One region of the Providencia hangzhouensis genome, then DNA from elsewhere that is predicted to be linked to it. Evidence: predicted binding sites of a transcription regulator. Region 1 holds the regulator's gene; each other region holds the start of a gene.
What was found. The regulator PurR, encoded in region 1, represses purine synthesis genes. The targets are predictions, from matches to a motif close to CANGCAAACGTTTGCNTG.
Positions count from the first base shown of each region.

Region 1 (7,549 bases):
ATGTTGCAAAAACTTGCGATGATATACGTAGTGCAGGTGGTAACGTAACACGTGAAGCCGGCCCTGTTAAAGGTGGAACAACAGTGATTGCTTTTGTTGAAGACCCTGATGGCTATAAGATTGAGTTGATCGAAAACAAAAGCGCAAGTAAAGGCTTAGGCCATTAATTAGCTATATAATTTAAAAGTACTATATAATTTAAAGTTTAGGTGCCAAATCTAGCGCCTAAACTTTTATCACTGTTTACCTGCAAATTTTTACTGGTTTTGGCATAATGTTACCTAACCAGAAAACTAAAATTGAAAGTCCTAATGTCTGAAAAAAACAATCCAAATGCCCTAGTGAACCGTTTCAGGGGATACTATCCTGTCGTTATTGATGTTGAAACAGGCGGGTTCAATGCTAAAACTGACGGCCTATTAGAAATTGCTGCCATCACCTTAAAAATGGATAAAGACGGCTGGCTCTCCATGGATGAAACATTACATTTTCATGTAGAACCTTTTGAAGGTGCTAATCTTGAGCCATCTGCTCTTGCCTTCACAGGGATTGATCCAACAAACCCTCTACGCGGTGCTGTTAGTGAATATGAGGCTCTTCATGCGATATTCAAAGTCATTCGCAAAGGAATGAAAAATACAGATTGCAATCGTGCAATTATTGTCGCTCATAATGCAAATTTTGATCACAGTTTTGTGATGAATGCAGCCGAACGAGCAGGTTTAAAACGTAATCCTTTCCATCCATTTGCAACCTTCGATACTGCGGCACTGAGCGGCTTAGTATTCGGTCAAACAATTCTAGCAAAAGCTTGTGTTTCCGCAGGTATTCCATTTGATGGTAAACAAGCTCATGGCGCACTGTATGACACCAATCGAACGGCTCTGCTATTTTGTGAGATCGTTAATAAATGGAAAAAGCTGGGTGGTTGGCCAATTATTGAAGAATCCCAATAATTTTTTAATTAATCGCTATTACATAAAAAAACCGTGTTTGATAAAAAGTAATAAGTGCTTTCATCAAATACGGTTTTTACGTTTTTATTTATGGCTTAATTTAGTCTGTGCTAGCTTCATCTGCTGGACGATACTTATCAGCAGTTTCTTTAATTAGAGATTGGAGCTCACCACGCTGGAACATTTCCATGATGATATCACAGCCACCGACCAGCTCACCGTCAACCCATAGTTGAGGAAACGTTGGCCAATTTGCGTATTTTGGCAATTCAGCGCGGATATCTGGGTTTTGTAAGATATCGACATATGCAAAACGCTCACCACAAGAAGACAGAGCTTGTACTGCTTGAGCAGAAAAACCACAGCTCGGAAGTTTAGGAGAGCCTTTCATATATAATAAAATTGGGTTTTCTTTAATTTGGCGCTCAATTCTTTCAATAGTTGTCATTTTTTAACTTCCTTAAAACAAAGATGCAGGTTTTGCAGTCAGCCGGTAACTGGGAGTCTACCGCAACTTAACAGAATACATTGACTGATATAATAGGAAACTGAATTGTTTCATACAATATGCCAGTTTTATAGGGGCATTACTATAGCATTCCAAAAAACAAAAAGGCACCTTTTCTATCTTCTCTCTACTTAAGTCAAACAAGTAGCTATTTCTAGATAAAAACCGAAACTTAATATCTTTAGATTTTTCGATTACAATATCTATATGATTTTTATGTGTAATACCTCTATTTATTTGTTAACATCTTAGTAACACTATTACCTTTATCTTTGTATGGTTTATCGTGTTATCATTAATGTATTAAGTATCATATCGCCAATAGGCGAAACTGTAATGATAAGCTGTCACATATTATTTCGCTCATTTTAAGAGCAAACACCCTAAGTATATTGATATAAAAGCAATCAAGGAGTACGCAATGTCATTTGAACTACCCGCTTTACCGTATGCAAAAGATGCTTTAGAACCTTATATCTCTGCTGAAACCTTAGAATATCACTATGGTAAGCACCACAACACTTACGTTGTTAACTTGAACAACCTCATCAAAGGCACTAACTTTGAAGGAAAATCTTTAGAAGAAATCATTAAAACTTCTGAAGCAGGCGTTTTTAACAACGCGGCACAAGTTTGGAATCACACTTTCTATTGGAATTGCTTAGCACCAAACGCTGGTGGCGAGCCAACAGGTAAAGTCGCTGAAGCTATCAATAAGGCATTCGGTTCTTTTGCTGAATTTAAAGCTCAATTTACTGATGCAGCAACCAAAAACTTCGGTGCGGGCTGGACTTGGTTAGTGAAAAAAGCGGATGGTAACCTTGCTATTGTAAATACATCCAATGCTGCAACACCTATTTCTGGTGATGATAAGCCTGTGTTAACTGTCGATATTTGGGAACATGCTTATTATATCGATTACCGTAACGCTCGCCCTAAATATTTAGAAAATTTCTGGGCGCTAGTTAACTGGAAATTTGTGGAAGAAAATTTAGCATAACAATTTCTGCTTATTGCTAGGTATAGATACAATAAGGGCGAGATATTCTCGCCCTTATTAAATTCACCCTATTCGAGGCTGAAATAAAATCAGAAAATATGTGCAGCAAGAAATATAATCAATGCTAATGAGCCCAACGCAGCAAGCAAACCATATTTAACATCTGTATCCATGAGTTCCTCTCATCCAAACGTAGTTAAACAACTAAATAACCATACAAAAATCAATGTTATTCAGTATACATATCTAAAAAAGTAAAACTAGTGTCTATATCACATGTTATAACATCAATTATTTCTTTCGTTTTTGCGCTAGATCAGACAAAATCGACAACAAATCGCTAAATTATTGCCAGCAAAGGATCAATGCATCAATATGCAGGTAATTTTTTAACAAGAATTCTTATAGAGACCGGTTATTGGTCAGGAGTTTTTTTCCCCCATGGCAACGATTAAAGATGTGGCGAAACGCGCTGGCGTATCTACCACAACCGTATCCCATGTTATTAATAAAACGCGCTTTGTAGCTGATGACACTAAAGCTGCGGTTTGGGCTGCAATTAAAGAGCTCAATTATTCGCCAAGTGCGGTTGCCCGTAGTCTAAAAGTTAACAACACAAAGTCGATTGGGTTGTTGGCAACCTCATGTGAAGCTCCTTACTTCGCAGAGGTAATTGAATCAGTTGAAAATAGCTGTTATGAAAAAGGTTATACGCTAATCCTTTGTAATTCTCATAATAATTTGGGAAAACAAAAAGCGTATTTGCAGATGCTGGCACAAAAGCGTGTTGATGGTTTACTCGTAATGTGCTCCGAATATCCTGCCCCCTTAATCAGTATGCTGGAAGATTACCGCAATATCCCAATGGTAGTGATGGACTGGGGAACTTCCCGTGGCGATTTTACCGATAGTATTATTGATAACTCATTCCACGGTGGCTATCTTGCAGGACGTTATTTGATTGATAGAGGGCATCGTGACATCGGAGCCATCCCTGGTTCTCTTGAAAGAAATACGGGTATTGGTCGATTAACTGGCTTTAAAAAGGCGATGGAAGAGGCCAAAATCACCATAAAAGATGAATGGATTGTTCAAGGGGACTTCGAGCCAGAATCTGGCTATAAGGCAATGATGCAAATTTTAAGCCATAAGCAACGCCCTACTGCCGTTTTCTGTGGCGGTGATATTATGGCAATGGGGGCAATTTGCGCCGCTGATGAGATGGGATTGCGTGTCCCACAAGACATTTCAATCATTGGCTATGATAACGTGCGAAATGCGCGCTATTTTACCCCGGCATTGACCACAATTCACCAACCAAAAGAGCGTTTAGGCCAAATGGCTTTCACAATGCTGCTCGATCGTATTGTAAATAAGCGCGAAGATGCTCAAACAATTGAAGTCCACCCTCGCCTTGTAGAACGCCGTTCCGTTGCTGACGGCCCATTTATCGATTATCGTCGATAATACGCATAATTAGTTTGAAAGCCACTCGGCATTGAGCGTTTCGTTATCGCCAAGGTAATCCAATAACCAATTCAACGCTGGTGATGTATTATTTTCCACCCAAGTTAGACAACAAGGACTGGGTGGAAATGGCTGTGCTAATGCTAGTTCAACTAATAAGCCTTTTTCGCAAAACGAAGCCGCACGATGCTCTGGCACCATTCCGACACACAACCCGTTAACCAAACAAGCTAGACCATTTTCCCAAGAAGGTACGACAAGACGACGTTGATTATCAAGAGCCCATGTATCACGTTTTGGTAGATTACGAGAAGTGTCTTCGAGACATAAACTTGGAAACTCGCGCATTTGGTCGTCTGTTAGCTTGCCGCTTATATTCGCTAATGGGTGTTTAGGGCTCGCCACACACCTCCATGACATAAAACCCATATCACGGAAACTATATCTTTCACCAATCGGTGAGGCTCGAGTAGCTCCAATAGCAACATCTACACGCCCATCAGCAAGTGCATCCCAAACACCATTAAATACTTCAGGATGAATGAAAAGTTCAATATCTGGAAAGTGACGATAAAAATCCAGTATCAATTGCTCTGCTCTCTGTGGTTTTACAATGCAATCAACAGCAATACTAAATTGCCCCCGCCAACCATTAGCAACCTGCTGGCATTGATGCCTTGTATCTGTCATTTTTTTGATAACAGAACGACTTTCCTTAATAAATATCGTTCCAGCTTCTGTAAGAACAACATCGCGATGTCGACGCTCAAATAGGGGAACCGCAAGCCATTCTTCAACTTGCTTGACGGTATAACTGATTGCAGAAGGTACACGGTGTAACTCTTCAGCAGCACCACTAAAGCTCCCAGTTCGGGCAACAGCATCAATCACTTCGAGTGCATGCGCAGACCACATAACCTCTCCTTTCAAAAATTTTGATAGCAAGATCCAAATATTACCGTTTCACAACCTAAAAAAATAGCCTATACAATGGCATCATCATTAACATTTTTTTTAAATATCAGATAAGTAATAATTATGTCGAATACTGTGAAAAAAAATTCCCCTGGATTTATGGTTTACCTTGCAGGACTTAGCATGCTGGGGTTTTTAGCTATTGATATGTATTTACCTGCATTCGGTGCTATGCAAGACACCCTGCATACATCAGAAGGCGCTATCAGTGCTTCTCTCAGTATATTTTTAGCCGGTTTTGCCTTCGCTCAATTGTTATGGGGGCCATTGTCAGACAAACTTGGCCGTAAGCCTGTGCTCATTGTGGGCTTAACTATTTTCATTATCAGTAGCTTAGCTATTTATTGGGTGGAAACCGCAACACAGTTATTAACACTACGATTTTTACAGGCTGTTGGTGTCTGCTCCGCTGCAGTTTTATGGCAAGCTCTTGTTATCGACCGCTATGATGAAGCAAATACCCAAAAAGTTTTTGCTTCTATTATGCCGTTAGTTGCGCTATCCCCTGCTTTAGCACCATTATTAGGAGCATGGGTACTAGAACACCAAACATGGGAAGCAATTTTCCTGATCCTAATGGCTGTGGGTATATTACTTTTATTGCCAACACTCTTTTTGAAAAATGTTTCAGTTAAAACAATAATTGATGACAGCCAACCACAAGCTAAGATTTCTTTCTCAAACTTACTCAGTTCGCCAGTTTTCAGCGGTAATGTGCTCGTTTACGCTTCATGCAGTGCGGGTTTTTTCGCTTGGCTAACCGGCTCGCCTTTTATCTTACGTAATATGGGTTTCAACCCTGCGGATATCGGTTTGAGTTATATTCCACAAACTTTAGCCTTTATTGTTGGTGGGTATGGCTGCCGTATTTTATTAGCAAAAGTCCGAGCAGAAACAATATTTCCATTGTTACTTGTTGGTTATGCGGTAAGCATGTCTATTTTATTCATCATGGCTATTTATACCACACCATCATTAACTATGATCTTGATCCCATTCTGCTTTATGGCAGCTATGAACGGAGCCTCTTACCCAATTGCAGTATCCAAAGCACTAAATGCATTTCCTAGCGCCAGTGGTAAAGCTGCCGCATTACAAAATGCCTTACAACTAGGTTTATGTTTTTTAGCCAGTCTACTTGTTTCTGCTCTTACTTTCGACCCATTGTTAGCAACAACTGGGGTGATGGCAGTAACGATCATTCCAATGGCCATTGGCTACTTTATGCAACGCTGTGCAAGCAAAAATAACCAAACTATTAAGCAGGTTGATTGCCAAACGAATTCATAAAGTATAGCTTACCGACTCAATCATGCCGAATCTTATCGGCATGATTTTTATTTTAGCAAATTCATAAAAATTTCCTTCAGTGTATAGCACTAGTGACCATACAGTAATATATGTTCAGTATTTTGCTATATAACCAATAGCCGATTATTCTTGGCTGGTAAAACCTTACCTTTCTCATCAATTTTCTTAATTCAAAGCGGATTTCACTAAAAATTAAAGTTTTAATTTTGTCATCTACTAAGATATAGATATTTCATGGTTAATTTTCTTGTTAAAAAACGTTATCATTGCGACATTAAATAATGAGTGCTCAAGAATGATGTTAAAACAGTACTATCCACCAGATGAATTAAAATCCTTTGTTAGTTCTATTTTGATAATCAAAGAGTTTACAGAAGCAATTAAAATTTTCCCTGGAACAGGTGCTGAAATCTGGGTTTCATCAGATGCATTTCGCATGACAACTGATAACGATTCAATAACAGACCCTTACCAGCTGATTATTCCTAGGGTTAATACATTTACTGCTAGCCCTAATCATTCAAAAGTAATGGTATTACGTATTCGTCATGATGCCTTACGTTTTCTACTGCCTCAAAGAACATTAAACTATACTGACACCCCAATCGCACTAAATGAGATATGGAAAGACCGCTGGTTTGAAGCTTTAGCTAATTCTTCATTTAAAGAGTTGTTAGATTGCTTTAATAGGACTAAAGCTAAGAAAAAGCCTCACTTCATTGATGAAGTTTTAGAATTACTGTATCGAAATCCAACAAAAAAAATCACAGAAATTGCTGAAGAGACAGGATTACACGTCCGAGTCATTCAAAAAGAGTTTTTGAAAGAATACGGCATTACACCAAAAAGGTACCAGATCAATTGCCGCTTAGAACATGTTTTAAAAAGTATGGTAGTAGAACAAGACACCTACCGTTGGTTTGAAACAGGGTATTATGATCAATCCCACTTTTACCGTGATTTTAAAAGATACTTTACTATGACGCCGTCGGCATTTTTAAAATCGAGTTATTCGCTTTTTTACAATACAAAAACTAAGTACCCATTAAGATAGTTCTTAATACATAAGGAGAACGGAATGAGTATTGTTGTGTATGCCCAAATTACAACAGAAAGGACAGATGGGTATTTAACGAAAGAAATCGTTCGCGACTTAGCAAAACTGAGCCGCCGAGAGAAAGGATGCATTCAATATGATCTTATGGCTAAAGAAAATGGTTATATTGTTTTTGAGGAATGGGAAGACACTCAAGCATTAGAGATGCATAAAAATAGTCCGCATTTCAGGCGATTAGTTGAAGCAATTGAACGTGATAACGCCAGCTTCTCTGT
Region 1 is NZ_CP135052.1:2,711,739-2,719,287, forward strand. It holds gene gloA (lactoylglutathione lyase) at 1-167, shown strand, start outside; gene rnt (ribonuclease T) at 312-956, shown strand; gene PZ638_RS12250 (Grx4 family monothiol glutaredoxin) at 1,057-1,404, opposite strand; gene sodB (superoxide dismutase [Fe]) at 1,886-2,464, shown strand; gene purR (HTH-type transcriptional repressor PurR) at 2,906-3,931, shown strand; gene punR (DNA-binding transcriptional activator PunR) at 3,941-4,846, opposite strand; gene punC (purine nucleoside transporter PunC) at 4,970-6,196, shown strand; gene PZ638_RS12275 (helix-turn-helix transcriptional regulator) at 6,513-7,271, shown strand; gene PZ638_RS12280 (putative quinol monooxygenase) at 7,296-7,549, shown strand, end outside.

Region 2 (7,549 bases), 1.0 Mb from region 1:
TATTTAAATAGACCTAATGTTAATAGTGTGGTGAAGTTTTAATGTTGATGATCTTATACCGCTTTTCTTTCTTTATTAAAATATGATTTTAAAGTTGATTATTTAAATAAGGGGCAAATTAATACCCCTTGTGACTAATTTAAGGTGTCATAAAATATACGTAATATAAGGAAGGTATTATATGATGCTATAGCTATGGGTTTTCCAGCTTTTATCTTTTTCAGCTTGACTGAATATATGGATAAGGCCATTGGCGATAAATAGAGTTGCCGATTGAATTGTACTTCCAACAGTAAATTCATCAACATAGAGTAGTTTTATGCCAGCTTTATCGTCAATTTCATATAATTCGACGATTTTCTCGCTTAAATTATATCCATATAAGTATTGTTTATTATCTACTGTATCATAAAATGCTTGAATATTACCAAGGTAGGATCTTAATTTGCCTTTTTGCGCAGGAGCATTTGGTTCAATTTTACCATTATCAGCCATAGCATAGACAACGTAAGTTTTATCTTTTGAGTGGCCTAAAAAATAATTACGTTTTGCGGCATTGAATGTCATTGTTGTTGGATAAAACTCTTCAAATGAACCGTCTTGTACCAATCTTCTAATGATAGCCATATATTTATTCCTTTTACTATTAATAATGAATAATAATTTGATTGCCTAGTTATCATAAATAAATAAGTTAGATTTAAAATAATCTTTATTATTAGTTCATTTCATATATCTAATAAATAGAATAAATATTCACAAAGATTGAAAGTTGTGATAAAAATAATAAAAAAGATAAAGGGTTGAAAATATGTTCGAAAATCTTGGTGTTCTTAACTTTTGGACTTACCTAGCTGGGCTTGTTTTAATCATTATCGTGCCAGGGCCTAATTCATTATATGTATTAAAAACAAGTAGTTCGAGTGGGACTCGGTTTGGTTATCGTGCTGCTCTAGGGGTATTTACTGGGGATGGGATATTAATTTTCCTGTCATTTATTGGTGTAGCTTCGGTAATCAAAGCTTCTCCAACATTATTTATGATAGTGCGTTACTTAGGGGCTGCTTATTTACTATATTTAGGTTGTAAGATTTTATATAGCACATTTATGCATAAGAATTCGAATCAAGACGGCACTGACACTATTTCAATTAAAACAGAAAACCATTTTACTCGTGCCTTAGTGCTGAGCTTAACAAACCCGAAAGCAATTCTATTTTATATTTCTTTCTTTATACAATTTGTTGATTTTAATTACTCTCATGCATGGGTGCCTTATCTTGTACTCGCGACGATCTTAGAATTAGTCAGTTTTTTATACTTAAGCTTATTGATTTTTAGTGGTTACTTGATAGCTCGTTTTTTACGTGAAAAGCAGCTCCTTGCAAAACTTGGAAATTGTACGGTAGGCGCTTTCTTTATGGGTTTTGCAGCTAAATTAGCGATTTTTAGCAATTAAAATTAGGTTGTTATTATAAAGGCAAAAGCATTTTAATTGCGGTCATTCTAACATTTAAGGATAATCACGTGTAAACGCATTGGTTAGAGGTAAGAGTGACACAAATAGAAATTGATGAGTATTGGATGCAACAAGCCATTGAACTTGCGCTAAAAGCACAAGATCTTGGCGAAATTCCTGTCGGTGCGGTCTTAGTGAAAGATAACCATTTGGTTGCCTCGGGGTGGAATCGTTCTATTATTGACCACAATCCGACTGCACATGCTGAGATTATGGCTTTGCAACAAGCAGGGCAAGAGCTATCAAATTATCGGTTATTAGATACCACCTTATATGTCACGTTAGAGCCTTGTATTATGTGTGCAGGTGCAATGATCCACAGCCGTATTAGCCGTGTAGTTTATGGTGCTAAGGACTTTAAAACTGGAGCTTGTGGTTCTTACCTAGATATCATGGGGCAAGCAGGGTTAAATCATTATGTGGATGTTACTGGTGGTGTTCTAGAACAGCAATGTTCTTCAATGCTGAGTGCTTTTTTTAAGCTGCGTAGAGCCCAAAAAAAAGAACAAAAGCGCTAATATGGTTAATTTTAGCGCTCCCATTTTATTTCAGCATGATTTATAACGGTTTCTCAGGTGCTTTTAGTGGTGTGATGGGCGTTTTATCATCGGTTTCATCGGTATTTTGCGATGGATGTAGTGAAAGCAAATACTTTCCTAATGGTAGTCTTTTTTCTTCAAGTGTTTTAGGTGGTTGCGTTGCAGAACTCATTTTACCTAAATGCGTAGTACTCACTTTTTCAGGAATAGGGGACTGATTTTGAATCGTTTGAGACTCAGCTGCTGTCAGGTTTTCTGGTGAAATTAAATAAATAAGTGATTTTTGTGCAATATCAAGTGCATGCTGTTTTCTTTCTTGGCTTTGTAAGTAACCAACTAAACTTTGATGATAACGACGAATATTCTCAACGTAACGATAAGCTTCGTGGCCACGTGCATAACCATAAGTGAGCTGTGAGTAATATTTTTTCTGTGTCAATAAAGGTAAGCGAGCTTTCACATCTAACCACCGGTTAGGGTCTCCGCCTAACATTTCAGTTAATTTACGTACATCCTGCATATGCCCATACCCCATATTATAGGCAGAAAGGGCGAACCAGATGCGGTCATCTTCTTCGATGGTTTCAGGTAAACGTTCCATAATATAAGCAAGATAAGCGGCACCACCCTTAATACTTTCTTCCGGGTCTAACCTGTCAGCAATACCCATTGTTGTTGCCGTTGGCTTGGTTAACATCATTAGCCCACGTACACCTGTAGGCGAAGTCGCTAAAGGGTCCCAATGGGACTCTTGCCATGCGATAGCTGCTAATAATTTCCAGTCAATCACCTGAGCATATTTTTCAAACAGCGGTTGATACTCGGGAAGTTTATTATCAATTGCCTTTATAAATGCCATTGTGTCGAAATAATCGAAGGATTCTACATGGCTAAAATATTTTTCATTAAGGCGTGCGAGTAATTCGGTTTCATGACTGAGATTGAAGAAGTCAAGTAACGCAGCGTCTAAACTGTTTTCTTTGCTACGTCGCATGTACCAAGTGATAGCATGTTCATCCAATAAATCAAAAGCCACGGCAATTTGAGGGTGAATACGTTGTTGTAGTGCAACCGCAATAGAGTCTTCTAACGTGTAGTCAACCTCGCCATCAGCAACCATTTCAAGGATTTGACTGGTATTGTATTTTGAAGTTTCTTCCCACTTTAGGTCTGGGTATTCTTTGGACAATTCTTTAAGTGTACTTGCATGAGCTGTGCCAGCGGTAACTAATAATTTACCATTAATTTCATTGAAATTTTTGGGACGGTTTGTTCCTTTGCGATATACAAGTTGTTGAGTCACATTAAGATAGCTTGGACCGGTTTTCGTTTTGGCTAAACGGTCTTTGTTATACAGCAGGCCCGCTACCGCGATATCTGCATCACCATTTTCAAGGTCATCGAATATTTGCTCGAATGTTGGGCGGATGGTTATCTTGAGTTTAACTCCTAGGTATGAGGCAAAGCCTTGAGCCAGCTCGTAGTCAAACCCACGCAGCTGTTTTTGCTCATCAATATAGATAAGTGGCGAGCTAACGGCACTAATACGTAATTCACCTTGAGAAATAATTTTATTAATTTGTGAATTTTGTGTATTGGGCCAACGGACGTTAAAACCGATGACCATAGTAGCCAGTAGCGCGATGACCACGACAATTAAATAGTTAACTTTTAAGTTATTCAAATAATAGTTTCTCGTGCATTGACTGGTGCTGTATGTCCATAAAAGAGTATGGCTAAGTAATGGTTATAATTCCAGTAGTCGGCTATTTTGCTCAACATTTAGGAAGGGTGCAACCTATATTATCGTATTTAGCACAGAATAATATTTAACTAATCGCTTTATTTTTAATCACGCAAACGGTTTCGTATTGATGAACATTGCTCTATAATGTGTTCCGGTTTCCCTGCTTTCATGTTCAGGGCTGGCGTTTAAAAGAGAGAAATTAAGACGATGGAAATTTTGCGTGGTTCACCTGCTCTATCAGCATTTCGTATTACCCGCCTTTTGGCACTGTTTGTAGAAAAACAGCTTCCTGTCACGGATATCTATGCTGAGTATATGCACTTTGCTGAAGTTTCGGCGCCGTTGAGTGATAGTGAGCAAGGCAAACTGAGCAGTTTGTTAAAGTACGGCCCTTCTCTGGCAGAGCACGACCCATTCGGTAAGCTTATTTTAGTGACTCCTCGTCCGGGAACTATTTCTCCATGGTCTTCAAAAGCAACAGATATTGCACACAACTGTGGTCTTAATCAAGTCAAGCGTATTGAACGCGGAGTTGCTTATTATGTCCAAGGTGATGCACTGACCCAAGAGCAGTGGCATGAAGTGATCGCTATTTTGCACGATCGCATGATGGAAAGCATTTTCTCTTCTTTTGAACAAGCGAGCGCATTATTTGTGCAGCACCAGCCAGCACCAATGAAATCTATTGATGTGATTGCGGGTGGTCGTATTGCATTGGAAACAGCAAACCGGGAAATGGGACTGGCATTAGCTGATGACGAAATTGATTACCTGTTAGAGGCCTTTGTCGGGTTAAAACGTAATCCAACGGATGTTGAGCTCTACATGTTTGCTCAAGCAAACTCAGAACATTGTCGCCACAAAATCTTTAATGCAGATTGGGTGATCGATGGCGAAGAACAGCCTAAATCGCTGTTTAAAATGATTAAAAATACATTTGAAAAAACACCTGACCACGTTTTATCGGCATATAAAGATAACGCAGCCGTGATGGAAGGCTCGCCTGTTGGTCGTTTCTTCCCTGAGCCTGAAGGGCGCACTTACCGCTACCACCAAGAAGACGCTCATATCTTAATGAAAGTGGAAACCCATAACCACCCAACAGCGATTTCGCCTTGGCCAGGCGCAGCAACAGGCTCTGGTGGTGAAATTCGTGATGAAGGCGCAACAGGTCGCGGCGCGAAGCCAAAAGCAGGTTTAGTCGGTTTTTCGGTTTCTAACCTACGTATTCCTGGTTTTGAACAGCCTTGGGAAGAAGATTTCGGTAAACCAGAGCGCATTGTGACCGCTTTGGATATTATGATGGAAGGGCCATTAGGCGGTGCGGCATTTAATAATGAATTTGGTCGCCCTGCGTTATTAGGCTATTTCCGTACTTATGAAGAAAAGGTCAATAGCCACAATGGGGAAGAGTTACGTGGTTATCATAAGCCGATTATGTTAGCGGGGGGCATAGGAAATATCCGTGCAGACCACGTACAAAAAGGCGAAATTACGGTCGGTGCAAAACTCATTGTGCTCGGTGGCCCTTCAATGAATATCGGGTTAGGTGGTGGAGCTGCGTCATCAATGGCATCGGGCCAATCAGATGCAGACCTAGATTTTGCTTCGGTACAGCGCGATAACGCAGAGATGGAACGCCGTTGCCAAGAAGTCATCGATAGCTGCTGGCAACTTGGTGATGATAACCCAATTTTATTTATCCATGACGTAGGCGCAGGCGGTTTGTCGAACGCAATGCCAGAATTGGTCAGTGATGGTGGCCGTGGTGGGCGCTTTGAGTTACGTAAGATTCTCAATGATGAGCCAGGAATGAGCCCATTGGAGGTCTGGTGTAACGAATCTCAAGAACGTTATGTAATGGCCGTTTCACCAGAGCAGCTTCCTGTGTTCACCGCAATTTGTGAGCGCGAACGTGCGCCGTTTGCAGTGATTGGGGAAGCCACTGAAGAACGTCATTTGACATTAAATGATGAACATTTTGCTAACCAACCGATTGATATGCCACTGGATGTTTTATTAGGCAAAACGCCAAAAATGTTGCGTGATGTAAAAACATTAAAGGCGGAACCGGATTCATTAGACAGAACAGCGATTAATTTAAATGAAGCGGTGAAACGTGTCTTGCATTTACCAGCCGTAGCTGAAAAAACATTCTTAATTACCATTGGCGACCGAACCGTTACAGGCATGGTTGCTCGTGATCAGATGGTTGGCCCATGGCAAATTCCTGTCGCTAACTGTGCGGTAACGACTGCAAGTTTAGATAGCTACTATGGGGAATCCATGTCTATTGGTGAAAGAACGCCAGTAGCATTGGTGGATTTCGCTGCATCAGCACGCATGGCCGTGGGTGAAGCATTAACCAATATTGCATGTTCATATGTGCAAGATTTAAAACGCGTTAAATTGTCTGCAAACTGGATGGCAGCGGCAGGGCATCCAGGGGAAGACGCAGGTTTATATGAAGCGGTTAAAGCGGTAGGGGAAGAGCTTTGTCCTGCGCTAGGCCTAACCATCCCTGTTGGTAAAGATTCCATGTCAATGAAAACCCGTTGGCAGCAGGATGGTGAAGAGCGTGAAATGACGTCGCCACTTTCCTTAGTGATTAGTGCATTTGGCCGTGTTGAAGATGTCCGCTTAACAGTGACACCTGAACTAAAAACAGGTCATGATAATGCCTTGTTATTAATTGACCTCGGGCAAGGCCATAACGCGCTGGGCGGTTCTGCACTCGCACAGGTATATCGTCAGTTAGGCAATAAAGCCCCTGATGTACGTAGCCCTGAAGTATTGCTTGGCTTCTTTAATACCATTCAGAAGTTATTATCCGAGCAAAAATTATTAGCCTATCATGACCGCTCAGATGGCGGCTTATTCGTCACTTTAGTGGAAATGGCTTTTGCGGGTCATTGCGGTATTAATGTTGATATTAGCTCTTTTGATGAAGACACGCTCGCAGCATTATTCAACGAAGAGTTAGGCGCTGTCATTCAAATTAATGAAGCCGATAGAGCGTATGTGGCAGAATGTTTTGCACAAGCAGGGCTTGCAGGCTGTGTTCATTATTTAGGTTCTGCAATACAAGATGATGCCGTGATCATCAATAGCCGAGATACGGTTGTTTACCGCGAGTCTCGCAGTTTATTGCGCCAATGGTGGGCTGAAACGACTTGGCAAATGCAGCGCTTGCGCGATAACGAAGTGTGTGCCGACGAAGAACATACAATGAAACAGGATAATCAAGACCCAGGTTTGAATGTGAAATTGACTTATGACATTGAAGAAGACATTGCTGCGCCATTTATTTTGTCAGGTGTACGTCCTAAAGTAGCTGTTTTACGTGAACAAGGTGTGAACTCACATGTGGAAATGGCGGCAGCCTTTGACCGTGCTGGTTTCGATGCAATTGATGTGCATATGAGTGATTTACTCGCAGGTAACTTGTCTTTGGAACAATTCCAAGCATTAGTGGCTTGTGGCGGTTTCTCTTATGGTGACGTATTAGGTGCGGGTGAAGGTTGGGCAAAATCTATTTTATTCAACAATAAAGTCCGTGATGAATTTGAGACATTCTTTAACCGTGCTGATACTTTATCTCTGGGGGTATGTAATGGTTGCCAGATGATGTCGAACTTACATACGCTTATCCCAGGTGCTGAATTCTGGCCCCGTTTTGTACGTAACCGTTCTGAACGTTTTGAAGCACGCTTTAGCTTAGTTGAAATAGCAAAAAGCCCATCA
Region 2 is NZ_CP135052.1:1,663,664-1,671,212, forward strand. It holds gene PZ638_RS07310 (hypothetical protein) at 178-627, opposite strand; gene leuE (leucine efflux protein LeuE) at 812-1,459, shown strand; gene tadA (tRNA adenosine(34) deaminase TadA) at 1,555-2,037, shown strand; gene mltF (membrane-bound lytic murein transglycosylase MltF) at 2,078-3,742, opposite strand; gene purL (phosphoribosylformylglycinamidine synthase) at 4,013-7,549, shown strand, end outside.
Region 2: purL (phosphoribosylformylglycinamidine synthase) is a predicted target of PurR. The motif match lies at 3,912-3,929, and genes of this name have one in related genera.

Region 3 (7,549 bases), 1.3 Mb from region 1:
AATATGGAAGAGAAAATAAAAATGTTGCAGCACACAATCGAACAAGCGTTGCACGATCAGGTGAAAATTACTGAGAGGCAGGTATTGCCCCTAGAGTAAATCTGCTTATTAATCAGACACTAGTAGAAAAAAATATACAAAATTAAGGTTGCATTTTAAATCTAGTTTCGTACAATGAAATCACTGAGTAACGATAAGTTCTCAAACCAAATTTCTCTGAGATGCGCGTGAGTGGGCGAGTCCCCTGAGCCGATATTTCAACTAAATAGAATGTGGTTATGGCGCTGGTGAGCATGCCTGATTCGCTCAGGAAGCCTAAAGGTTGCTAAACTGCGTTCACCTTGAACCAAGGGTTCAAGGGTTACAGCCTACAACGGCATCTTGGAGACCCTCAATTAAGTTCCTGCTTATTTTTCATTTGTTTTCTACATAACCTTTCATCTTGCGATATACTTTAAGTAATTTACTTTCTTGGTTAACTGTTTTTTATCGCATATATAACAGGTTATCACATGCAAGACTCCCTCTCGACCCAACGCCAGCAGGTACGTCAAACAATCCGCCAAGCACGTCGTCAATTAAGCGCTCAGCAGCAATATGACGCTGCGGAACAACTCATGCATAATGCATTAAACCACCCGAAAATAGCACAAGCCAACACGATTGCGTTGTTTCTTTCTTTTGATGGCGAAATTGATACTAAACCGCTTATTCAGGCGCTCTGGGCTGAAGGCAAACAAGTCTATCTCCCTGTTTTGCATCCTTTTAGTCGCCACCATTTATTGTTTCTTCACTATCGCCCCGATAGCCAACTCGTTAAAAACAGATTTAATATTGATGAACCACCGCTTGATGTTAGAGATGTGCTACCACTTGAGAAACTGGATATCATGCTTATCCCATTAGTGGCTTTTGATACTCAAGGGCAACGGTTAGGTATGGGAGGTGGGTTCTATGATAGGACTCTAGCAAATTGGCAAAAAACCGGTTTTTATCCGATAGGTCTTGCCCATAATTGCCAGCAAGTAGAAAAACTCCCCATCGCACACTGGGATATTCCTTTACCCGAAATTATTACGCCGCAAAAAATATGGCGCTGGTCATAAATACCCGCGCCATCATTTCACACAATTTTTAGCGTAACTTAGAACAGTAAACGCGCACGAATGGTTCCAGGCAAATCTTTTAATTTCTGGAGTGCTTCATCTGTTTGGTTTGGCGTTTGCATTAATACATCAATAACCACATAACCTACGTTGCCTGATGTACGTAAATACTGGCCAACAACGTTAATGTTATTTTCAGTGAAGACTTGGTTGATGCTGTTCAAAATACCTGGGCGGTTTTCATGAATATGCAAGAAACGGTTGGTATCTTCAGTATGGACTGGCAGGGAAACTTCTGGGAAGTTAACCGCAGATAGTGTTGAACCATTATCAGAGTATTTCGCCAACTTACTAGCTACTTCTAACCCAATATTTTCTTGAGCTTCTTCTGTAGAGCCCCCAATGTGCGGCGTTAAAATCACATTGTCGAACTTAATCAATTCAGAGATAAATGGGTCATTAGGGTCATTATTTGCAGCTGGCTCACTTGGGAATACGTCCACCGCAGCACCTGATAAATGTTTGCTTTCCAACGCGGCTGCCAGTGAAGGAATATCCACAACTGTTCCACGTGATGCGTTAATGAAAATAGAACCAGGCTTCATACGGTCGAATTGTTCTTTAGCAAACATATTCTTCGTACTTGGGGTCTCAGGGACATGTAAGCTAACCACATCGCTCATATTCAGAAGTTCAGTTAAAGAACGAACTTGAGTTGCATTACCTAATGGTAGTTTGTTTTCAATATCATAGAAGAAAACATTCATACCGATACCCTCAGCTAAGATCCCTAACTGAGTACCAATGTGGCCATATCCAACAATACCAAGACGCTTACCGCGTGCTTCAAAACAGCCTTTCGCTTGTTTTTCCCAAATACCACGGTGGGCTTGCATATTAGCTTCAGGAATACGACGTAGTAAAAGTAATAATTGGCCTAATACCATTTCTGCAACGGAACGTGTATTCGAAAATGGTGCGTTAAATACAGGGATACCGCGTTTTGCCGCAGCATCTAAATCAACTTGGTTGGTGCCGATACAAAAGCAACCCACTGCAACAAGTTTTTCTGCTGCTGCAAAAATTTCTTCAGTAAGATGAGTACGGGAACGGATACCTACAAAACGTGCATCTTTAATCGCTTCTTTTAATTCTTCGTCGGATAACGCACTTTTGTGATATTCAATATTGGTGTAGCCCGCAGCTTTTAAGTTATCAACCGCACTTTGGTGCACACCTTCTAGCAGTAAAAATTTAATTTTGTCTTTTTGCAAAGATACCTTAACCATTTCCCTACCCTATCGTGAACGTACTTAAGATTTATAACAGATGAACATATGTGTTTGCCTAACATAGCTCAAGAGAGATGACATCCATCTACCTTGAGCTATGAAGCGTATACCAACATAGCAAAAAATAGCGCAGTAGCAATACAACCGTTTGCTTAATGGATGCTAAAAAGCGCGAAGAAAAAGAAGTTAAATGGTAGAAAATCAGGGGTGATAACACAAAATAAGGATTTTTCCTGCACAATGCCTATTTGTGTGAGATATATCACCAAAATAGCTAGATATTAAAAAAAATAAAATAAATTTCAAATTGGTGATATTAATAAAACTGGTTAATTAATTTAGCTTCTATCAAATCATAAACTAATGACAAAATACCAGTAAGACAAAAAAACCAGTGGGTATAACTCCACTGGCTTATTAAAAAATTGAATACGATATAGATTATAACTTGATGGTTTTAACGCCTTCGTTTGCAGTTCCCATCAAGACGACGTCTGCACCACGATTCGCGAATAACCCAACGGTCACAACACCTGCAATCCCATTAATGGTATTTTCTAATGCCACTGGGTCAATAATATTTAAATTATGGACATCTAAAATCACATTACCGTTATCTGTAATCACATTTTGACGGTACTCTGGCGTGCCACCCAGTTTAACCAATTCACGTGCCACATAGCTACGCGCCATTGGGATCACTTCAACAGGCAGAGGGAATTTACCTAACACATCAACTAACTTAGATTCGTCAACGATACAAACAAAGGTTTTTGCAATTGCAGAAACAATTTTTTCACGTGTTAAAGCCGCACCACCGCCTTTGATCATATTCATGTGGTGGTCAACTTCATCAGCGCCATCAACATAAACATCTAAGGAATCCACTTCATTGCAATCAAATACCGTAATACCCAATGATTTTAATTTTTGAGTTGATGCTTCTGAACTTGATACCGCACCTTCTATTTGACCTTTCATTGTTGCTAATGCATCAATGAAGTGTGAAGCTGTCGAGCCCGTTCCAACACCAACAATAGTGCCCGGTTTTACGTAATCAAGTGCTGCCCAACCTACCGCTTTTTTTAATTCGTCCTGAGTCATACTCATGCCTTTTAAGATTTAATTGAGTCGTGATTAAGGTTATTAATAACTAGTATATACCGGACACCCAATAAGTTGCAGCTTTGTTCGCTGTATTTATGTCACGGTTCTTGGGATTTAGGCCACAACAATAATATTTTTAAGTGTTATTTGTAAAAATATGGCATAGTGCTTGGTAGAATAACAACAAGGAGATCTTTTTGATGAAGCGCCCTGACTATCGCGCATTACAAGCACTGGATGCCGTTATCCGTGAACGCGGCTTTGAGCGCGCAGCTCAAAAGCTCTGCATCACGCAATCTGCTGTGTCACAACGTATAAAGCAGTTAGAAAACCTATTTGGGCAGCCACTACTTGTGCGTACCGTTCCGCCACACCCAACTGAACAAGGGCAAAAACTGCTAGCATTGCTTCATCAAGTCGAATTGTTAGAAGAACAATGGTTAGGTGATGAAAATAGTGGCTCCACCCCTTTATTGCTCTCACTTGCCGTCAACGCCGACAGCTTGGCAACTTGGTTTCTTCCAGCCCTAAACCCTGTATTAGGCAACAGCCCTATTCGGCTAAATATTCAGGTAGAAGATGAAACTCGAACTCAAGAACGTTTAAGACGTGGTGAAGTGGTAGGCGCTATCAGTATTCAACCCCAAGCCTTACCGGGTTGCTTGGTCGATAAACTTGGCGCGCTGGACTATATTTTTGTCGCATCACCTGGCTTTGCAGCGAAATATTTCCCCGATGGGGTGACTCGCTCTTCGTTATTAAAAGCGCCTGCGGTTGCTTTCGACCATTTAGACGATATGCACCAAGCCTTTGTGCAACAAAACTTTGGGTTGTCGCCCGGCAGTGTTCCATGCCATATCGTGAACTCCTCAGAGGCCTTTGTACAGTTAGCGAAACAAGGTTCTACCTGCTGTATGATCCCACATTTGCAGATAGCAAGTGAATTAGCGAATGGTGAGTTGGTTGATTTAACGCCAGGGCTATGTCAGCGACGCATGCTTTATTGGCACCGCTTCGCACCTGAAAGCCGTACGATGAAAAAAGTGACTGACGCCCTATTAAAAACTGGGCGCCAGATGTTAAAACAAGAAGATGAACCCGCAAAAAACTAGCGTTTTAATTCAAATACCACATCAACTTGGTCATTAAAATCAATACTCTGTTGTTCATAAGTCTCATCAATCTTGAGGTCTTGAGCAACAGAGGCTTTCATCGCCCCACCATAATTTCTTGTTGCCATTGGATATGGCACCGCAGCTGGCGCATTATAGTTAATGCTATACACTGGGCCTAACTGAACATTAAAGCCTTTCGCTAAGAGATTAGCTTGTTCTGTCGCATTTTTAATCGCTTGAGACCGTGCTTCATCACGATACTGTTGCGGATTAGCCACACCAAACTGTACTGAGTTGATTTCATTGAGACCTGCGGCTAAAGCACCATCTAACAAGACATTAAGTTGGTCTAATTTCTTCACTTTCACTTCAACAGAACGTGTTGCCGTGTAGCCTTCGATGGTTGATTTTTGTTTCACACTACTGTAATCATATTTAGGCTGAGTTCGCACATTTGCTGCATTAATATCTTCTTTTTCAATACCGTTTTTCTTAAGAAACTCAAAATACTCCGCAACTCGCTTATCGACCCCAGCTTTCGCAGCCGCCGCATCTTTAGCAGTCACTTCCACCTGAATATTCAGCGTCGCCATATCGGGTGTCGCTTTCACTATTCCATTACCCGAAGTCGTAATGTGTGGACCATTAGGTAACGGGTCAGCCAATGACATGGTAGGAACCGCAGCACCTGCTACCATCGCAGCTAAAACTAAAGATTTTAATTTCACAGAACCTCCCAAGGCAATTATTTATCGCTAAAAAAGGGATAATTGGTAATAAACTATCCCTGAGCTCAATTTAACAGTAACACATGAAACAAAAAGTACAGTCAGAATAATGAGAAATTGAACTTTATTGCTTGTCTGTTGAAGATATATTGTTATTGAGAAATCAAACCGAGTCCCTTAAGCCCCTGTATTGCAAGTTGAAATGCAATAAACCACATCACACTCCCCACAAAAATGTTAATAATGCGCTGTGAACGCGGTTTATTTAACACAGGTGAAAACCAAGCAGCAAGTATCGCTAACGCAAAAAACCAAACAAAAGAAGCCGTTAATGCTCCAGCCGTAAACCAAGGTCTCAGCTGGCTTTCTAATTGGCCTCCCACACTACCCAATACAACGAAAGTGTCTAAATAAACATGAGGATTCAGCCAAGTGACGGCAAATAATGTGACAATCACTTTCCATCTTGTGATAGCACGGCTTTCTGTTTGAAGTATGACCTCATCAGGGCTGAGTGCTGTCCGAAACGCACCATAGCCATACCATAGAAGAAATGCTACGCCTGCCCATGTAATCAATTGCATTAATATTTCAGACTGGCTTAATAAAGCGCTCCCACCAAAAACACCTGCGATAATTAAAACGGTATCACTTAAAGCGCATAATAATGCACTCATTAAATGAAACTGCTTTCGGCTTCCTTGTTGTAAGACAAAAGCATTCTGCGGCCCTAAAGGTAATATCATTGCTGCACCCAACAGTGCACCCTGTAAATATATCGAAAACATGCATTAATCCCAACTTTTTATTCAATTAATATGCATGGATATTAACGAGAAAAAATTATTAGTGGAAATGATTAAGTCTAATAGGTCATAAGTATGACTTATAACTAAAAACGGTTCGGTAAGAAAAATATAGGAGTGAGAAATGAATAAGAGCCCATCGAAGACAGGCTCTTATTTTCAGTGAAACTGCTGAATATGACTTTCTAAATATTACTCTGCAGCATCTTGCTTGATAGGCGCATTTTGTTTATGAACATGAACGTCCATTTGTGGGAATGGGATACCAATATTATGTTTATCCAATGCTCGCTTAAACTCTTCTAGCAAGTCCCAATACACAGGCCATGCATCACCATTGGTGGTCCAAAAACGCACTAAATAATTTAATGACGATGGTGCCATATCATGTAAACGGATAGTAACGCCTTTAGCATGCTGAATACGGCTATCTGCGGCGACGATATCACCTAATACTTTTTTCACCACATCAATATCAGAATCGTAAGCAACACCTACAATAATATCTTGACGACGGTTAGGCTCACGACTGGTATTAATAATGTTATCGGCAATGATCTTTCCATTAGGAATAACAATAATACGGTCATCTGCGGTTCTTAGCGTAGTTGAAAATATTTGTACATTTTGCACTGTACCTTCAACAGCACCGATTGAGACATACTCCCCCGCTTTTAGTGGCCTAAATACCACCAGCAACACACCTGCGGCAAAGTTACCCAGCGAGTTTTGTAATGCTAAGCCAACAGCTAAACCGGCCGCCCCCATTACCGCAATCACAGAGGCTGTTTGTACGCCAACTTTCCCTAATACAGCAATTAAGGTGAATGCAACAATGGTATAGCGCGCTATCGCTGATAAAAAGTCACTCACTGTTGAATCAATGCCTTTCATGGTCATCACGCGATGTAAACCACGCCCGACCCATTTTGCAATCATCATCCCGACAATCAAGATAACGATAGCAGACACGATATTCACAGCATACTGAACTAACAGATCTTGGTTCGCCACAAACCAATTCGTTGCATCATTCAACGCGCCTGTAACATCATCAGTATTCATATATATATGCCCTTTAGGATCCAATTATCAATATTAACCCCAACCAATAAATCTTTAACGAAACGTTTAATGGCTGGCCGTACATTGCAAATAATAGCGATGATTCATTAAAACACAAAACAAATCACTAAATAAAATTATTTTATCTATTTTCTATAACAAAAATTCGATAATCTTTTAGCATTAATAAGAAGTCATCAGTGCCGCAAAATGCAACACTTTCATTATCATAATAACTCATTCCTTCTTCCAACCCTTCAGTTTCAAATGATAATTGGTTGGCGCGGATCATCACTTCTTCATCATCAAGCAACAATGTATATTCGTGGC
Region 3 is NZ_CP135052.1:1,459,472-1,467,020, reverse strand. It holds gene zapA (cell division protein ZapA) at 1-99, shown strand, start outside; RNA gene ssrS (6S RNA) at 211-392, shown strand; gene PZ638_RS06350 (5-formyltetrahydrofolate cyclo-ligase) at 513-1,106, shown strand; gene serA (phosphoglycerate dehydrogenase) at 1,145-2,395, opposite strand; gene rpiA (ribose-5-phosphate isomerase RpiA) at 2,840-3,502, opposite strand; gene PZ638_RS06335 (LysR family transcriptional regulator ArgP) at 3,706-4,617, shown strand; gene PZ638_RS06330 (oxidative stress defense protein) at 4,614-5,348, opposite strand; gene argO (arginine exporter ArgO) at 5,501-6,136, opposite strand; gene mscS (small-conductance mechanosensitive channel MscS) at 6,347-7,219, opposite strand; gene PZ638_RS06315 (YacL family protein) at 7,362-7,549, opposite strand, start outside.
Region 3: serA (phosphoglycerate dehydrogenase) is a predicted target of PurR. The motif match lies at 2,536-2,553, and genes of this name have one in related genera.

Region 4 (7,549 bases), 880 kb from region 1:
TTATTTGGGTATTATTATTCACTTATGCGGGTTATTTCTTTGGTGAATTACCGTTCGTACAAAAGAATTTGAAATTACTGATAGTCGCGATTATCTTTGTTTCAATTCTTCCGGGTGTTGTTGAAATTATTCGTCATCGTCGAATAGCTGCGAAAGAAAAGCGTGCGGCAGCGCAAAAAATCGATAACCACTAAGCGGTTTAGTAAGGTGGTTTAACAAGTTTTTATCTACAGTGAGATATCATTGTGGTTTAATGGCAAAAAATTACATACTGGTGATAACCAGAGTGAATCAGACAAAAAGGTCCATTAATGAGCTGGATTGAAAAAATTTTAAAGAAAGGTAACTTGACCCAATCACACAAAGCCAATATCCCTGAAGGGGTTTGGACCAAATGCGATAGCTGCGGGCAAGTATTATATGGTGCTGAATTAGAGCGTAATTTATCCGTGTGTCCAAAATGTGACCACCATATGCGAATTCACGCACGTCAGCGCTTAGAAACCTTCCTTGATGAAAACTCAACAACGGAATTGGGCAGTGAACTTGAGCCAAAAGATATTCTTAAGTTCAAAGATTCAAAAAAATATAAAGACCGTATTGCTGCTGCGCAAAAAGAAACAGGTGAAAAAGACGCGATCATCGTGATGAAAGGCACGTTGAAAGGTATGCCTGTGGTGGCTGCGGCGTTTGAGTTCGCTTTTATGGGCGGTTCAATGGCCTCTGTTGTTGGCGCGCGTTTCGTGCGTGCAGTGGAGCAAGCTCTGGAAGATAACTGCCCGTTGGTTTGTTTCTCTTCAAGTGGCGGTGCGCGTATGCAAGAAGCGCTGTTATCATTGATGCAGATGGCAAAAACCAGTGCAGCTTTGGCAAAATTGCAAGAACGTGGTTTACCTTACATCTCTGTATTGACCGACCCAACCATGGGTGGGGTGTCTGCAAGTTTAGCGATGTTAGGGGATATTAATGTGGCAGAGCCGAAAGCATTAATTGGTTTCGCAGGGCCACGTGTTATCGAACAAACTGTTCGCGAAAAGTTACCGCAAGGTTTCCAACGCAGTGAATTCTTACTTGAGAAAGGCGCGATTGATATGATAGTTCGCCGCCCTGAGATGCGTGATCGCTTAGCTGAAGTGTTAGCGATGTTAACCAATAAACCAAGCTTTAATGACACGCCTATCATCGTAGCGGAAACGGTTGAAATCGACATTAACGCCGTTGATGAACTTGATGCCCAAGAGCCAAAAAAGGATTCTGAAAAGCATAAAAAAGATGATGAGTAATCTAATCATTCCTAATGCCAAGTCTCCATTGGAGGCTTGGCTTTCTTATCTCACCGACTTACATAGTCAAAATATTGATATGGGGTTGGAGCGAGTCGGTCAAGTTGCTAGGAAAATGAACCTAACGCAACCTGCACCTAAAGTTATCACTGTCACTGGGACCAACGGAAAAGGGACAACTTGCCATACGCTAGAGTCTATTTTTATGGCATCTGGGTTAAAAGTTGGGGTTTACAGTTCACCGCACCTTATTCGTTATACCGAACGCGTTCGTATTCAAGGCCAAGAGCTCCCTGAGTCTGATTTCTGTGAAGTATTTGCCACAATTGAAGCACAACGTGCAGATATTTCGCTCACCTATTTTGAATACGGCACCTTGGCGGCGTTACAATTATTTAAGCAAGCTAAACTCGATATTGTGATTTTAGAAGTCGGTTTAGGCGGTCGGTTAGATGCGACCAATGTCGTTGATGCGGATATTGCGGCGATCACCAGTATTGCCTTAGACCATACAGATTGGTTAGGTGCAGACCGTGAACATATTGGTTATGAAAAAGCCGGTATTTTCCGCAAAGGTCACTATGGAGTGGTCGGTGAACCGGACATGCCAGCTTCAATTGCCCAAGTGGCTGAGCAGCTAGGTACACAGCTATTTCGCCGTGGTACGGATTGGCAATACAGTGAGCAAGCAAATAGCTGGTCATGGAAAAGTTCACAGCGTGAATGGCATGATTTACCGTTACCCAATGTACCTTTAGCGAACGCAGCAACAGCGCTGGGTGTGGTGAGTTGCCTATTGGAAATTGATGCTGATATTGCCCAAAAAGTGACTGAGTCCGCTATTCATCAAGGTTTGAAATCTGCTCAATTACCGGGGCGCTTCCAAATTATTGGTGAAAAACCGTTAATGATATTGGATGTAGCGCATAACCCCCATGCCGCAGGGTACTTAGTCAGTAAATTAGCGGCCTTACCGGAAACTAAAAACCGTCGCATTCTCGCGGTGGTAGGGATGCTAGGCGATAAAGATATCAAAGGGACGCTTGAGTGCTTATCACAACAAGTCACCGACTGGTACCTTGCGCCATTAACTGAGTTTAGGGGAGCAGATGTGGCCCAACTTAGTCAATATTTACCCACAGCTAACCAGTTTGAAAGCGTAGAAAAAGCGTGGCAGCAAGCTTGCGTCGATGCTAATGAGCAAGATGTGATTGTGGTGTGCGGGTCATTTCATACCGTCGCTCACGTTATGATGTTATTGGAAAATCAAGAAGGATAGTGCCGGTGGCTAGTAAATTTCAGAATCGACTTGCTGGCGCCATTGTGCTTGTTGCAGTGGGGGTCATTGTGCTTCCTGCTCTGCTTGATGGCGATAAGAAATACAATGAAAATGAATTTGCGGCCATTCCTATTATCCCTAAACCAGGTGATGAAGAAGACATTGAGGCAATAGCGCCTATTGTAAGTACGACAACAACAGCTTCTTCAGAAGGGGCTTCTGAAGCCATGTTATCAGAAGCGATTACGCAGCAGCAAAACGAACAGGTTGAAACACGGCCATCGACGACAACTCCCGCACCAAGCGTAGTTGAACCCACAAAGCCAGAACCGAAGCCTGAGCCTAAAGTTGAGCCGAAGCCACAACCGAAACCTGAACCTAAGCCCGAGCCGAAATCTCAGCCACAAGGCAAAGCATTTGTGGTGCAAGTCATCGCATTGAACAATGCGAGTAAAGTTGAGGAGATAGTCGCACAGCTCAGGTTGTCTGGTTACCAAGTTTATACTGTTCCTGCAAAACCAGTGAATAATAAACTCACGCGGATTTACGTAGGGCCTGAGGCCTCAAGGCAAAGGCTAGAAGCGGCTTTACCAGAACTGAATAGGATTACGGGAACAAAAGGGATAATTCAAAGCTATAAACCTTAAAATAGAATTTAAATAATCCCTAAAAGGTAAGGGGATTTAGTAACTTACTGCGGCGATTATGATTTTTTCTTTTCGCCGCTATTTTTTTTAATTTGATAGAAAAATGGTTACGCAAACGTTTTCGTTTTCTGTTAGAATGCACTTCGCTGATGTCGCGAGTGCGAATTTTGGAATGGAATATGGTCTGGATAGATTACACAATTATCGCCATTATTGGCTTCTCGGCATTAGTTAGCTTGATCCGTGGGTTTGTACGAGAGGCGCTCTCACTGGTTACATGGGGCTGTGCTTTTTTTGTTGCAAGTACGTTTTATCCTTATTTAGCTGACTATTTTACTCGCTTTGAGGATGTGCTGGTTAGAAATGGCATTGCTATCGCCGCACTGTTTATTGCCACTTTGATTGTTGGCGCAGTCGTAAACTATGTGATTAGCTCATTAGTACAAAAAACGGGGTTGTCAGGCACAGATCGTGTTCTGGGGATCTGCTTCGGTGCGTTGCGTGGTGTATTGATTGTTTCGGCATTGCTGTTTTTTCTCGATACCTTTACACCATTACCTCAAAGTGAGGACTGGCAGCGTTCGGAACTTATTCCGCAGTTCAGTCATATAATCAGGTGGTTTTTTGACTACCTGCAAAATGCGTCAAGTTTCCTACCGGAGAACATTTCTCCGTCTGGCTGATGAGGAAAGACTAAATGTGCGGTATTGTCGGTATCGCCGGTGTTACACCGGTAAACCAATCAATTTATGATGCTCTCACGGTGCTTCAGCATCGTGGGCAAGATGCAGCAGGTATTGCCACTATTGATGGCAAAAACAACATTCGTTTACGCAAAGCAAATGGCCTTGTTAAAGATGTGTTTGAAACACGTCATATGCTGAGATTACAGGGCTGCATGGGGTTAGGGCACGTCCGTTACCCAACGGCAGGTAGCTCAAGTGCTTCCGAGGCGCAACCTTTCTACGTAAACTCACCTTTTGGTATTACACTTGCGCATAATGGTAATCTGACAAACGCTCATGAACTCACTCGGAGTTTATTTGAAACAGCGCGCCGCCATGTTAACACCACTTCTGATTCTGAAATATTACTGAACGTATTAGCCCATGAGCTGGATAGGTTTGATCATTTCCCTCTCGAGCCAGACAATGTTTTCAGTGCTGTGTCCGCGATGCACAAAAAATTACGCGGTGCGTATGCTTGTGTGGCATTAATTATTGGCCATGGCATGTTAGCCTTCCGTGATCCTCACGGTATTCGTCCGTTAGTATTAGGGCGCCGCATTACTGAAAGTGGTGAACATGAATATATGGTCGCTTCTGAAAGTGTTGCGCTTGATACTTTAGGTTTCGAGTTTTTACGCGATGTGGCGCCTGGCGAAGCGGTATATGTGACAGAAAAAGGCCAATTATTTACACGCCAATGTTCTGATAACCCACAATTAACCCCATGTATTTTTGAGTATGTCTATTTTGCTCGCCAAGACTCTTTTATTGATAAAGTGTCTGTGTATAACGCAAGGTTACGTATGGGGCAAAAACTGGGCGCTAAAATTGCTCGCGAATGGGAAGACTTAAACATCGATGTGGTAATTCCTATTCCAGAAACATCGTGTGATATCGCCTTAGAAATCGCGCATATTCTTGATAAACCGTACCGCCAAGGTTTCGTGAAAAACCGCTATGTAGGCCGTACATTTATCATGCCGGGTCAGCAAGAACGTCGTAAATCGGTGCGCCGTAAGCTTAATGCGAACCGTGCGGAGTTTCGTGATAAAAACGTCTTACTTATTGACGACTCCATTGTACGCGGAACAACATCGGAGCAAATTGTTGAGCTTGCGCGTGAAGCCGGAGCAAAAAATGTTTACTTTGCCTCAGCGGCACCCGAAGTGCGTTTCCCAAACGTATATGGCATTGATATGCCAAATGCAAATGAATTGATTGCACACGGGCGCGAAGTGGATGAAATTCGCAAACTTATCGGCGCAGATGGGCTAATTTTCCAAGATTTAACGGATTTAGTCGACGCGGTGCGTGAAGAAAACCCTGAAATTACAGAATTTGAGTGTTCCGTGTTTGATGGCATTTATGTGACCAAAGATATCGACCAAAGTTATTTAGACTACCTAGAAAACTTACGAAAAGACGATGAGTTAAAGTTGAAGGATCAGAGTGAGGTTGAAGACCTAGAGATTTATAACGAAGGCTAAATTTTCGTCAATTTTCGTCATAGTTTGGGCTACAGCGTTGTTGGCTTCACAAATTCGCCCTAGTCACGTAGTTTTCTACGCTCCTAGGGTCTCTTTGCTAGCCGCCTAGCTGTAACCCTAACTATATAGAAAATCCACAGTGATTCTGATTTTTCCCATCTTTAATCTGTAGCCTAAAATATCAAGAAAACTATGACGTCAAATGAAGGCCTAAGTTACAGTTATATCTGATTTAAAATACGTAAAAATCGAGTAAGCTAGAGGGACATTAACTGCCTATTTGGAGCGATATATGGCTGATTTCAACTCCCTCCCTGATGTGATTAAACCTTTCGCAGATAAAATCAAAGCCACTAAAAAACCGCTTGTTGAAATGACGTTAACCCCTATTGAAGACTATGTTTTATGGGATAGTCGTGTTGGGGGAATGCCGTATTTGCCACTAAATGAAAAATACCCGACGAATAGCGAAGGGATGCCACTCAAGTTGCTTGCTCAAATTAATTTTGCACAAATGCCTAAATTAGAAAATTACCCTGAAAAGGGGATTTTACAGTTTTTTATTGGTGGTGATGATTTATATGGGGCTGATTTTGAGCAGCGACAAAAACAAGAAGATTTCCGTATTATTTATTGGGAAGAGGTTATTGAAGATACTCAGCAATTAACCCAAGATTTTTCTGCGGTGATTGCTGCCCATTCTGATGACTACTATACCCCCATAGACCATCAATACAGTATTGAATATACGCCTGCGGAACAGTACATCAGCATCGATGATTTCCAATTTGGCCAGAAAATATTAGGGGTCGACAACCTCTATGATTATGAAGAGCAATTTGAAGGGGAAGATTTTTACGATGAATGGGTTGAGCCCTACAGTGATACGTTTGAATCAGGGGCACACTGCATCGGCGGCTATCCGTTTTTCACTCAAACCGACCCAAGAGAATACGAAGAAGATATTCAACAATATGAATTGCTTCTACAAATAAATACCGATTATGAAATAGGGATCATGTGGGGAGATATGGGAGTCGGTAATTTCTTTATTCACCCAGATGACCTGAAAAAACGTGATTTTAGTCGTGTGGTGTATAATTGGGATTGCGGCTGATCCAGAAATCCTTTTTGCCTTTTAACCTGTAGCGTTGTTGGCTACAGGCTAAAATAATGAGTGAGTTATTAGTCGCCTATTTAATTAATTTTAATGCTTTCTTTGCATCTGCAACCGTGGCGTATTTCGTATATAATGCTCAATTATCGTTTGCTAGGGTGGTTAGGTAGGGAAATGAAGAAACTTATCATTGGGTTAACTGGCGCGAGTGGGGCTATTTATGGTGTCCGCTTGCTTGAAGTGTTGAAACCGCTCAAAGGTGTAGAAACCCATTTGGTGATGAGTGCGGCCGCCCGTCAAACATTAGCACTTGAAACAACTTACACGGTGAAAGACGTTCAACAGTTAGCCGATCATAACTATGACAGTCGTGATATTGCTGCAGCGATTTCTTCCGGTTCGTTCCGTACCGCTGGAATGGTGATCATGCCCTGCACCATGAAAACGTTATCAGGTATTGTTCACAGTTATACTGATACGTTGGTCACTAGGGCGGCGGACGTAGTGCTTAAAGAAGGTAAAAAATTGGTGTTAGGTGTACGCGAAACGCCATTGCACGTCGGCCATTTACGTTTGATGGTGCAAGCGGCGGAGATGGGAGCCGTGATTATGCCTCCCATGCCTGCGTTTTATCACCAGCCTGAAACTATTCAAGATATTATTGACCAAACAGTTAATCGTATCCTTGATCAGTTTGATATCGAACTGGAACAAGACCTATTTCATCGTTGGCAGGGGGCGAAATAACCCTTACTCATCAGTATGTGGAATAAGTAAGTCAGTTAGCGCTTCTTTTAACTCGATATGTTCAAATTGAAAGCCTGCCTCTTCTAACCGTTTGGGGATCGCCTGTTGGCCACCCAATACCAGCGCTGCGGATTCCCCCATGATGGCTTTAATCACAAAAGCGGGCGTTCGTACAAATGAAGGGCGATTAATAACTTCACCTAATGTGGCGGAAAATAGGTCATTATGGACTGGATAAGGTGAGGTCATATTAAAGGGGCC
Region 4 is NZ_CP135052.1:1,831,086-1,838,634, forward strand. It holds gene PZ638_RS08025 (DedA family protein) at 1-194, shown strand, start outside; gene accD (acetyl-CoA carboxylase, carboxyltransferase subunit beta) at 312-1,283, shown strand; gene folC (bifunctional tetrahydrofolate synthase/dihydrofolate synthase) at 1,273-2,562, shown strand; gene dedD (cell division protein DedD) at 2,568-3,209, shown strand; gene cvpA (colicin V production protein) at 3,389-3,892, shown strand; gene purF (amidophosphoribosyltransferase) at 3,907-5,424, shown strand; gene PZ638_RS08055 (YwqG family protein) at 5,717-6,541, shown strand; gene PZ638_RS08060 (UbiX family flavin prenyltransferase) at 6,716-7,288, shown strand; gene PZ638_RS08065 (TIGR01777 family oxidoreductase) at 7,292-7,549, opposite strand, start outside.
Region 4: cvpA (colicin V production protein) is a predicted target of PurR. The motif match lies at 3,318-3,335, and genes of this name have one in related genera.